2 linked regions of the Cellvibrio sp. PSBB006 genome follow. The protein of the gene in region 2 interacts with the protein of the main gene of each other region in a pairwise test. Links are inferred from orthologs where the notes say so. Each region holds a gene or a part of one and is shown on either strand. Other genes may lie near its edges.

Region 1 (4,679 bases), 1.6 Mb from region 2 along the record:
CTTTTCACGATGAAGACGAAGACGATTCACGGGATGGCCGCATCATATTTCCCCACATCGTGGCTCAATTTTCCGAGACGGTTGAGACCGCACTTGAAGCGGCGGATGACGAACTGGACGATCAATTACGCACGGCCGTCAATAATTTCAATGCGACTCCTAATACAGAAAACGCCGGCGCGGTCGCCGGTGTATCCCGCGATCTGACTGATTTACTCGACCAGCTGGGTAATCAGGATCTGAACCTGGATGCCTTTGTCGGCTTTTCCGTGAGTGAACCGAGCAAACGCGAAGGCGGTGCTTTTTTCTTTGGCGTGCGCGCACTGGGTGCCGGGCGTGCAGACATCGATGAAGCCGATAGGGAATTGTTGAATCAATATATTGAAGCCATGGACGCAGTCGCCGCGGGCGGCGACATTGGCAGTGTCAACCCGGCGTTGCTCGACGAGAACGGCAACCTGCGCGATCCGGTGGATGAGCTAACCTCCAGCGGCGATGTCAGTGCCTTGACTATCGCTGAATGGGGCGTGTCCGTGGCCAAAGAGTTCGACGTTGATGGCCACGATATTTCCTTCGGCATCACCCCCAAGTTGCAACGCGTGGACGCCTATCGCGATACCGTTGATGTCAGCAGCGGCATCACCAGCAGTGACGATGGCGAAAGGCGCTTCTCGGATTCACAGAAAACCCACATCACCGTGAATGCCGATGTGGGTATCGCCGCACTGATTGAAGATCATTACCGCCTGAGCGTCGCGGTGAAAGATGTGATCGCCAAGGAGTTCAGCACCACGCCCCAAATTGATCCGGAAACCGGCGAGCCTCTGCCCGCACAAATCATTCAGCTCAAACCCCGCGCGCGCCTGGGTTTTGCCTATGTGACCGATGTGTTGACCATCGGAGTGGACTTTGACCTGCGTGAATCCACACCGCTGGCCAATGAAGCACCGTCAAAGGATTTAAGTCTGGGGATCGAATACATCGCCTTCAAACGCCTGGCGTTACGGGCGGGCTATCGGGAAGATCAAACCAACTTCCGTTCCAGCGTGGCGTCTGCCGGCATCGGTTATCAATGGGGTCGGGCAGTGTTCGAGTTGGGCTATGCCACCAGCAGTGAATATGAAGCGGGTAGCTTGCAATTTGGCTGGGCGTTCTAGAGTCGCTGCAACAAGGCTTCGCCCACTGGCGTCAGGGCGCGGATGCCGATGCGCCGCCCAAGCCCCTCCACCTTGACCTCAATCTGCCAATCCGGCGCCGGCAGCACCCCGGCTCCGCGCGCAGGCCATTCAATTAGGCAAATACTGCGTTCATCAAAGTAATCGCGAATTCCCATGTATTCCAGCTCCTCCGGATCGCCCAAGCGATAGAGGTCGAAGTGATACACCGTCCGCGCCGGGAATTCATAGGCTTCCACCAAGGTATAAGTCGGACTCTTCACCGCGCCGGTGTGGCCGAATGCCCGCAGGATGCCGCGCGATAAGGTAGTCTTGCCCGCGCCCAGATCACCCACCAGAAATACGGTAGCCGCGCCGGGCTCAGCGGCGAGGGCATGCCCCCATTGCTCACCCAAGGCGACCATGTCGGTTTCGTTATCGATGTACCAGGTTTTGTTGATGGATTCGTTCACGCCGGGGATTGCCTCATCGCGTCGCGCAGAGCATTAATGATCGCTGAGCAGTTGGCACAGGTAGGGAATCAAATCCGTGGCCAGCAAACCGCGCTGCCCGACTTCATCCGCCGCCAGGTCTGCCGCCGTAGCATGCAGGCATGCACCCAGGCGCGCGGCGTCCGCCACTGTCATTCCCTGGGCGATCAAACCTCCGAGGATACCGCTCAGCACATCGCCCATACCACCCGTAGCCATGCCGGGATTGCCCGCCGTTACCACCCCGATACTGCCTGCCTCTGCCGCAACCAGACTGCCAGCACCCTTGAGGATTACGGCACCACCATAGCGTTTTTGTATCGCCTTGACGGAAGCAAAGCGATCCTGCTGGATATCGGCAGTATTCATACCTAACAAGCGCGCCGCTTCGCCGGGATGGGGGGTAAGCAACCAGCTATCACGACGGGTGTTTTCCGGCACTACCCGGCCAGCGGCAAGAATATTCAGCGCATCGGCGTCCAGCACCAGTGGCAAACCGCTTTTCACCGCTTGCTGCAACATCTGCTCTGACCAGGGCGAACGTCCCAGACCGGGTCCAACCACCAGTACAGTGGGGCGCGCTAACCAAGGCTCCAGCTCCTGCCCGGATACCACACCGCAGGCCATGACCTCGGGGCGGCGCGCCAGAATGGCGGGAATATGTTCCGGGCGGGTGGCGATACTGACCAAGCCCGCACCGGTGCGCGCGGCTGCTTCTGCAGCCATCAGTGCGGCACCGCCATAACCGGTGTCGCCACCGATGACCATCACATGGCCGAAGTCGCCTTTATGCGCATCCGCCGCGCGGGGGGCGAGCGTGTTTAACAAAGCGGTTAATTCCAGTTGCTCTGCCGATCCAGTCTGGGTTTGCAGGATATCCGCCGGCACCGCGAGCGCTGCCAGCACCACTTTCCCGCAGAACGCCGGACCCCGTCCGGTCAACAGGCCGCGCTTGGTGCCGATAAAGGTCACCGTTACATCCGCCTTGACGGCACAACCATGTACCGCACCGTTATCAGCATTCAGCCCGGATGGAAGATCCACCGCGACAACCGGCAAACCACAACTATTAATCTGGTTGATCGCTTGTTCAAAAGGGGCGCGCACAACGCCAGTCAAACCGATGCCCAGGAGTGCGTCCACGACAACGCCTTCTACGGGAACAGCAGCCTGCTCAAACGGTGTAATGGCCACGCCCTCCTGACAGGCAAAGTCATAAGCCAGACGGGCATCACCGGCCAGTTTGTCGAGGGCGCCGACCTGGATCACCTGCACCGGCAAACGCCGCTGGGCCGCCAGGGCAGCTACCACATAACCATCGCCTGCGTTATTACCGGCGCCACAGTACACCGTCAACAAACTCACGTCGGGGTAGGTCTGCTGTACCACATCAAAGACGGCGCGACCGGCGCGCTTCATCAACTGGATACCGGGGGTACCGGCAGCAATAGCGGCCTGATCCAGTGCGCGGACCTCGGCAGCGCTGTAGAGCGTCGAAGGAAAAGGCGTCTTATCGAGGGTGGTTAATATCATGGTGGTCTCGGTGCGTAAGCGGCGGTCGTTTCCGAAAAAATGAGCCGTCGGGAAAAAGTGGGCGGATTATACGCAACTTGGTACCCACTCTGGAAATCTCAGAATTACGCCACTTTGCTCACCACCAAATATTCGCAATGCGGCCATCCATTCACTATATTCACAAGGCGTTATTTGCCTTTCAGCAGCGAGAGTTATGCCTACGACCTTCAATCTTCAAGACCTGCTCAAGGGTGATGCAGCGCAACTGCAATCCCTGTTCGACACGGCGGCGCTTACTTTACCGCAGGCGCCCGGATTAACGCTGTGCAATGACCTGCCCCACGCCATCGCGCTGATTCAGCCAGCGATAAATCCCGCCGAATCGTTAGCCAAGCAATTACCGGCACTGCTTGCCGTGCATCAGCTCGCCCTTGCACCCGCCTTATTGTTGCGTGTGATGGTGGCCGACAAACTGGTACACACCCTGTTCAGCGGTCTGGACAACACGCTGCAACAGGAACTGAACAAGATGGCCCTGCCGTTGATCCGTGCTATCGCACAGGACGACACGCTTTACAGCAACGCGCAACAGCCCGTGCGCCAGCTTCTGAGCGAGGTGAGTCAACAGGGTTACACCTGGTACCCGCGCGACGCCAAGCCCCACCAACAGTTTTTGGAAAAATGCCAGCAGCTGGTCGAGGCGGTTCGACAGGACACCACCGAACCGGCGCTACTTGCAGCCATAAAACAGTTTCGCCAATGGACCGATGCCGAAGACAAGCGCGCGCGTATGCTGGAGACGCGCTTGTGTGAAACCGAAGTCGCCCATCTGCGGTTATTGGCCGCCGAATGTCAGGTGCTGGATTTGCTTAATCGTTCTCTGGCAGGGAAGACTCTGCCCACCGCACTGGTTGAGCAATTGCCGATCCTGAAAAGCACGCTGCAACATTGCCTGATCAATGACGGCGCTCAGGCGCCCTTCTGGAAAGCCTGGCAACGCAACCTGCCAATTCTCGGCACGGTTTTTTGTACCGGTGACGACGTGGATGAGCAACAACTCTACCGCGACATTCCGCAACTGCTGAACGAACTGGAACGCAATCTGCATCTACATCAACAACGCGACACTGGCGACCACTATCAGGATTTTGTCGATAACCTCGGCCAACACCTGATGCTGGCGATTCAGAAAAAGCCGCTGGAATGTAGCACCGTCGGCGCCTTTGCCTACCCGGAAGGCTACACCGACAATCACACGCGCGTGACCAGTGCCGTACTCCAACAAGCGCAAACGATTGAAACCGGTGACTGGATTGTGCTGTACGGTGAGGATGGCCAACCACTGCGTTGCAAGCTGGCATTGAAGCTGCCGGATGTGGATCAACTCTTGTTTGTAGATCGTTCCGGGCGCAAAGTGACCGTCAAAAATCTGAAAGATTTTTCGTTGTGTTTATCAACCGGTGTTGCACACAAACTGAAAGCCGTCCCGGTGGATGAGGTTATCGTCAGTGCGCTGAAA
Region 2 (4,570 bases):
GCGGTGTTATGTGAGCGGCGCAAAGGCGGTTGGCGTTTGTATGTCGCGATTGCTGATGTTTCGCATTATGTACATATCGACAGCGCTCTGGATAAAGAAGCCTGTCTGCGCGGTAACTCTGTTTATTTCCCCGACTTCGTCGTGCCCATGCTGCCCGAGGCCTTGTCCAATGGCCTGTGTTCGCTCAACCCACAGGTAGACCGCTTGTGTATGGTATGCGAGATGACCATCACCGATGCGGGCAAGATTTCCGGTTATCAATTTTATGAAGGGGTGATGCACTCCCACGCACGCCTGACCTATACGCAGGTGGGCGAGATCCTGGCGCATCCGGATGATGATCAATATCCACTGCGTCAGCAGTTCCGCGCGGTGTTGCCGCAATTGCATCGTCTGCATGACTTATATAAGTGCCTGCGCGAAGCGCGCGATGACCGTGGTGCGATCGATTTTGAAACGGTAGAGACGCGCATTGTTTTCAATGATGAGCGCAAGATCGAACGCATCGTACCGGTGCGTCGTAATGATGCGCATAAGTTAATTGAAGAATGTATGCTCTGCGCCAATGTGTGTGCAGCCAAGTTTCTACAAAAGCACAATCTGACCGGCGTGTATCGGGTGCACGAAGGCCCTACCGAACAAAAGCTGACTAATCTGCGTGAATTTTTGGGTGAGTTGGGCTTATCGCTTGCGGGTGGCGATGCGCCAACTTCGCTGGATTACCAGGCCTTGATGGAGCAAATCCAGAATCGTTCAGACAGCAACATGATCCAAACCGTAATGTTGCGCAGTCTGCGCCAGGCGATGTATCAGGTGGAAAACCTCGGCCACTTTGGTCTGGGCTATGAGGCCTACACACATTTCACCTCGCCGATTCGCCGTTACCCTGATCTGTTAGTACACCGTGCGATTCGTTCGGTCATTCGCAGTGAGCTGCCCTCGAAACAGGTGCAGCGCGTTGACGGTGCCAGCCTCCTGAAGCAGCGCGCTATCTACCCCTATTCGCCCGCCGATATGGCCGGGCTGGGCGAGCACTGTTCCATGACTGAGCGGCGCGCCGATGAAGCAACACGCGATGTGGTGAGCTGGCTCAAATGTGAATTCCTGCGCGATCAGGTTGGTTCGGTATTCCCCGGCATTGTCAGCGCGGTGACCGGGTTTGGTTTGTTTATCGAATTAAAAGAACTGTATGTCGAAGGGCTTATTCACGTCACTGCCTTGCCGCATGATTACTATCGCTTTGAAGCCGCACAACATCGGCTGGTAGGTGAGCGCACGCGCAAAGTCTTCGGCTTGGGCGATGAACTGGTGGTGCGTGTCGTGCGTGTTGACCTCGACAATCGCAAGATAGATTTTGAGCTGGAATCTGTTGTGGCGCATCGTGCAAAATCGAGCAAAACCAAAACAGCAGAAAAACCCGCCAAGCGCAGCAAAGCGACGACCAAGTCAGCGAAAGGCAAAAAAGCGCAAGAGCCTCGTGTTGCTCCAACCAAAGCCAAATCCAGACAGGCCAAGGTAGAGACAGCAACAGGGTCGACCAAGGCCGGCAAGAAAAAATCCACGGCAGGCAGCGCCAGTGCAAAGTCGACACAAGTTGATGTTGCACCGACCAAAAGCCGCCGTACCCGCACGGACTCAACAGCTGGAGTGACGGATGGCAATCAAGATAAAAAAGCTCGGCGCAAGACGAAGACAGAATCAGTTCCTGCGGCTCAAGCAAGTGCGCCAGCTAAAGGCAAGTCAATTCTTTCGTCCGCGACAGCTGGCGTTAAAAAAGCGCTGGCTAAATTTAAGAAGGAGAAGTAGGGCGCAAACGGAAGTGATCCTGTGCAGTGATCAGCAAACAGATGAATAACCCACCGATTGTTATCAGCGGTGGCTTTACAGTTTGGTTTTTTTGAGGCTTACATTGAAAGATAACGAATTGATTTACGGCCTGCACGCGGTTCAGGCCCTGTTGAAAAGTGCACCCCAGCGTGTACAGGAATTGTTTTTGTTACAGGGGCGTAATGACCAGCGCCTGCAAAAGATTGCCAGCGCGGCACAGAACAATGACATTCACATTCAGTATGTTAATCGCACTCGCCTTGACGAATTAGTGGATGAGGAAAACCATCAGGGCGTGGTTGCACGTTGTACGCCGGGTGAGAACCATGACGAAGCTTTTTTATTTCGAATGCTGGACAATCTGTCCGAACCGGCCTTTCTATTGATCCTGGACGGTGTGACCGACCCGCATAATCTCGGCGCGTGCATGCGTACCGCAGAAGCCGCTGGTGTCCATGCGGTTATTGCACCCAAGGATAAGTCTGCCGGTTTGAATCCGGTCGCACGCAAGGTCGCTTGTGGTGCGGCAGAAGTCCTGCCTTTTGTTCCGGTAACCAATCTCGCCCGCACCCTGAAAAAACTGCAGGAAGCCGGTGTGTGGTTATTCGGTGCGGCCGGCGAAGCAGACCTGTCGGTTTACCAGTCCAACCTGACTGGTCCTATCGGTATTTTAATGGGCGCGGAAGGTGACGGTTTGCGACGCCTGACCCAGGAAACCTGCGACCATCTGATGAACATTCCCATGGCGGGGACGGTCAGCAGCTTGAACGTATCGGTCGCGACCGGCGTTTGTTTATTCGAGGCTGTGCGTCAACGTCAACAGAAGTCTTAGTATCATTAAGGAAGCCTATGCGTAAAAAGATTATCGCCTTGAGTCTGTTGCTCGGTTTGGTTACGGGTTGTGCGCCGGAAGTCGGCAGCCCCGAATGGTGTAAAAAAATGAAGACCAAACCCAATGGCGAATGGACCATGAACGAAGCCAGGGATTACGCAAGCCACTGCCTCTTCAAATAACCGCACCCCTCTTTTTTACATCGCTCCCATCCACAATCCCAACAACCTGTCGGATTACGCCGCGGTGCGGCTAATTCGGCCTACGGTTGGTCGTGCTCTTCATCAAACCAATCTGGAACAAGTTTTGCCTCGCACATTTCATTAACATCCGAGGCAAACGCCATGAAATCCGCACAAGACTTTCTGTTGGCCGCCAAGCATTGCGAGATTGATGCCCTGGAGCAGCTGCGCACTACCTGTGAGTTGGTTACCGGGTTGAGTGAGTTGATCCACAGTTTGCAGCGGGAACGCGGTGCATCCAACGTCTATCTTGGTTCGTCCGGGGTGCGTTTCAGCCAGGTGTTACAGCATCAGGTGAGCGAATCTTCCCGTGCGGAAAAGACGTTGCGCAACCAGTTTTCCCGTCTCGATCAACACGCTGGCAGCGTCCGTTTATTCAGCCGCATTGCATCCGTGTTGCACGGTTTTGAAACACTGCCGCGCTTGCGTGAACGGATTCGGGCTGTCCAGTTGTCGTCCCGCGAAGCAACGACGGCCTTTAGCCGCTTGATTGCCGGTTTGCTCGCCATTGTATTTGAAGCCGCCGATACCGCCGCCGATCCTGAAGTCACCAGCCTGTTGGTTGCCATGTTTAACTTTATGCAAGGCAAGGAATTATCCGGGCAGGAGCGGGCAGCCGGCGCTATGGGTTTCACGGCGGGTTTTTTCACGCAGGAGGAACAGCAGCGCATGGTGTACCTGCTGGATGCCCAGGAGCGTTGCTTCGATATCTTTACCCAGTTTGCGCCGGCCAAGGCGCTTATCGCCTGGCGTCAACTTACGGATTCGCGCTTGTGTGCGGAGCTTAAAACCCTGCGCCAGGTTGGGCGTAAAGCCAATGAAGTCCAACCGGTGCCCTCGGAACTGGGTGAGCTCTGGTTTGAATTAGCAACGCAGCGAATCGATGAAATGAAATTGATTGAGAATCAATTGGCCGATGCGTTGGTGCAGCTTTCCGCGTACAAGATCGTCGAGGCCCGCGCGGATTTGCACAGTCACAAAGATTTTCTTGCTGCTTTTAATAAAGCCGAAACGCCGCCGTTAGTTCCTATGGCGGTACTGTTGGATTCATCCATGATGGGATTCGGTGCCGTTGCACATTCGCAAAAACTGAGCGTGGAAGACATGAGCCCTCAACTCAGTCACTCGCTCTTTGATCTTGTACAGGCGCAGGCGCAACGCCTGCAATCGGTGAGTGATGAATTGTTGGCAGCGAAGCGGGCATTGCATGAGCGCAAACAGATTGAGCGTGCGAAAGGCATATTGATGATGCATCGCGGCCTAACGGAAGAGCAGGCATACAAGATGTTGCGGCAATCGGCTATGGACCAGAGTCGCCGTATGGCGGATGTGGCTGAAGCAATTCTGAATGTTGCGGATCTGCTACAGGAAAAGCGTCAAGTTAACATTCCCATCATCTAGTTTGTTGTGCGCGCAACCTGTGCAAATTTTCTGTTTTTTGCGCACTGCTGGTGCATCTTTAAGGGCGAAGATAAGCGCGATGTTTATGTTTAACTAATTGTTTTTAAATGATTTTTTTGGTTTTTAAAAACTTGGTATGCATTCTGCAATATTCAAGTCAAGGATTCGGAAATTCTGAAAGTCAGCAGAATTAAACGAATCAAAAGTAGCTAAGTCGATGATGACCTGGCGCTGGTTTTATCTAAGAGTCAACGGGCAACGGTGCCAC

Evidence for each region.
Region 1: the proteins of rlmB (region 2) and CBR65_RS16655 interact in binary tests that used the Escherichia coli proteins (3 or more experiments, as listed by UniProt). The link is inferred for Cellvibrio sp. PSBB006 from one-to-one orthologs.

What each region holds. Positions count from the first base shown.
Region 1 is NZ_CP021382.1:4,007,402-4,012,080, reverse strand. The notes cover bases 920-3,854. They hold CBR65_RS16655 (NAD(P)H-hydrate dehydratase), read right to left. Parts: upstream 3,179-3,854; coding sequence 1,661-3,178; downstream 920-1,660. Other genes in these bases: CBR65_RS16650 (DUF1631 family protein), read left to right, coding at 3,375-3,854; tsaE (tRNA (adenosine(37)-N6)-threonylcarbamoyltransferase complex ATPase subunit type 1 TsaE), read right to left, coding at 1,154-1,627; traF (conjugal transfer protein TraF), read left to right, coding at 920-1,157. In the rest of the region: more of traF, read left to right, coding at 1-919; more of CBR65_RS16650, read left to right, coding at 3,855-4,679. UniProt on the Escherichia coli protein: Bifunctional enzyme that catalyzes the epimerization of the S- and R-forms of NAD(P)HX and the dehydration of the S-form of NAD(P)HX at the expense of ADP, which is converted to AMP.
Region 2 is NZ_CP021382.1:2,432,449-2,437,018, reverse strand. What follows is about bases 959-3,784. They hold rlmB (23S rRNA (guanosine(2251)-2'-O)-methyltransferase RlmB), read left to right. Parts: upstream 959-1,909; coding sequence 1,910-2,659; downstream 2,660-3,784. Other genes in these bases: CBR65_RS10105 (nitrate regulatory protein), read left to right, coding at 3,004-3,784; CBR65_RS10110 (DUF3012 domain-containing protein), read left to right, coding at 2,677-2,841; rnr (ribonuclease R), read left to right, coding at 959-1,806. Outside these bases: more of rnr, read left to right, coding at 1-958; more of CBR65_RS10105, read left to right, coding at 3,785-4,302. UniProt on the Escherichia coli protein: Specifically methylates the ribose of guanosine 2251 in 23S rRNA.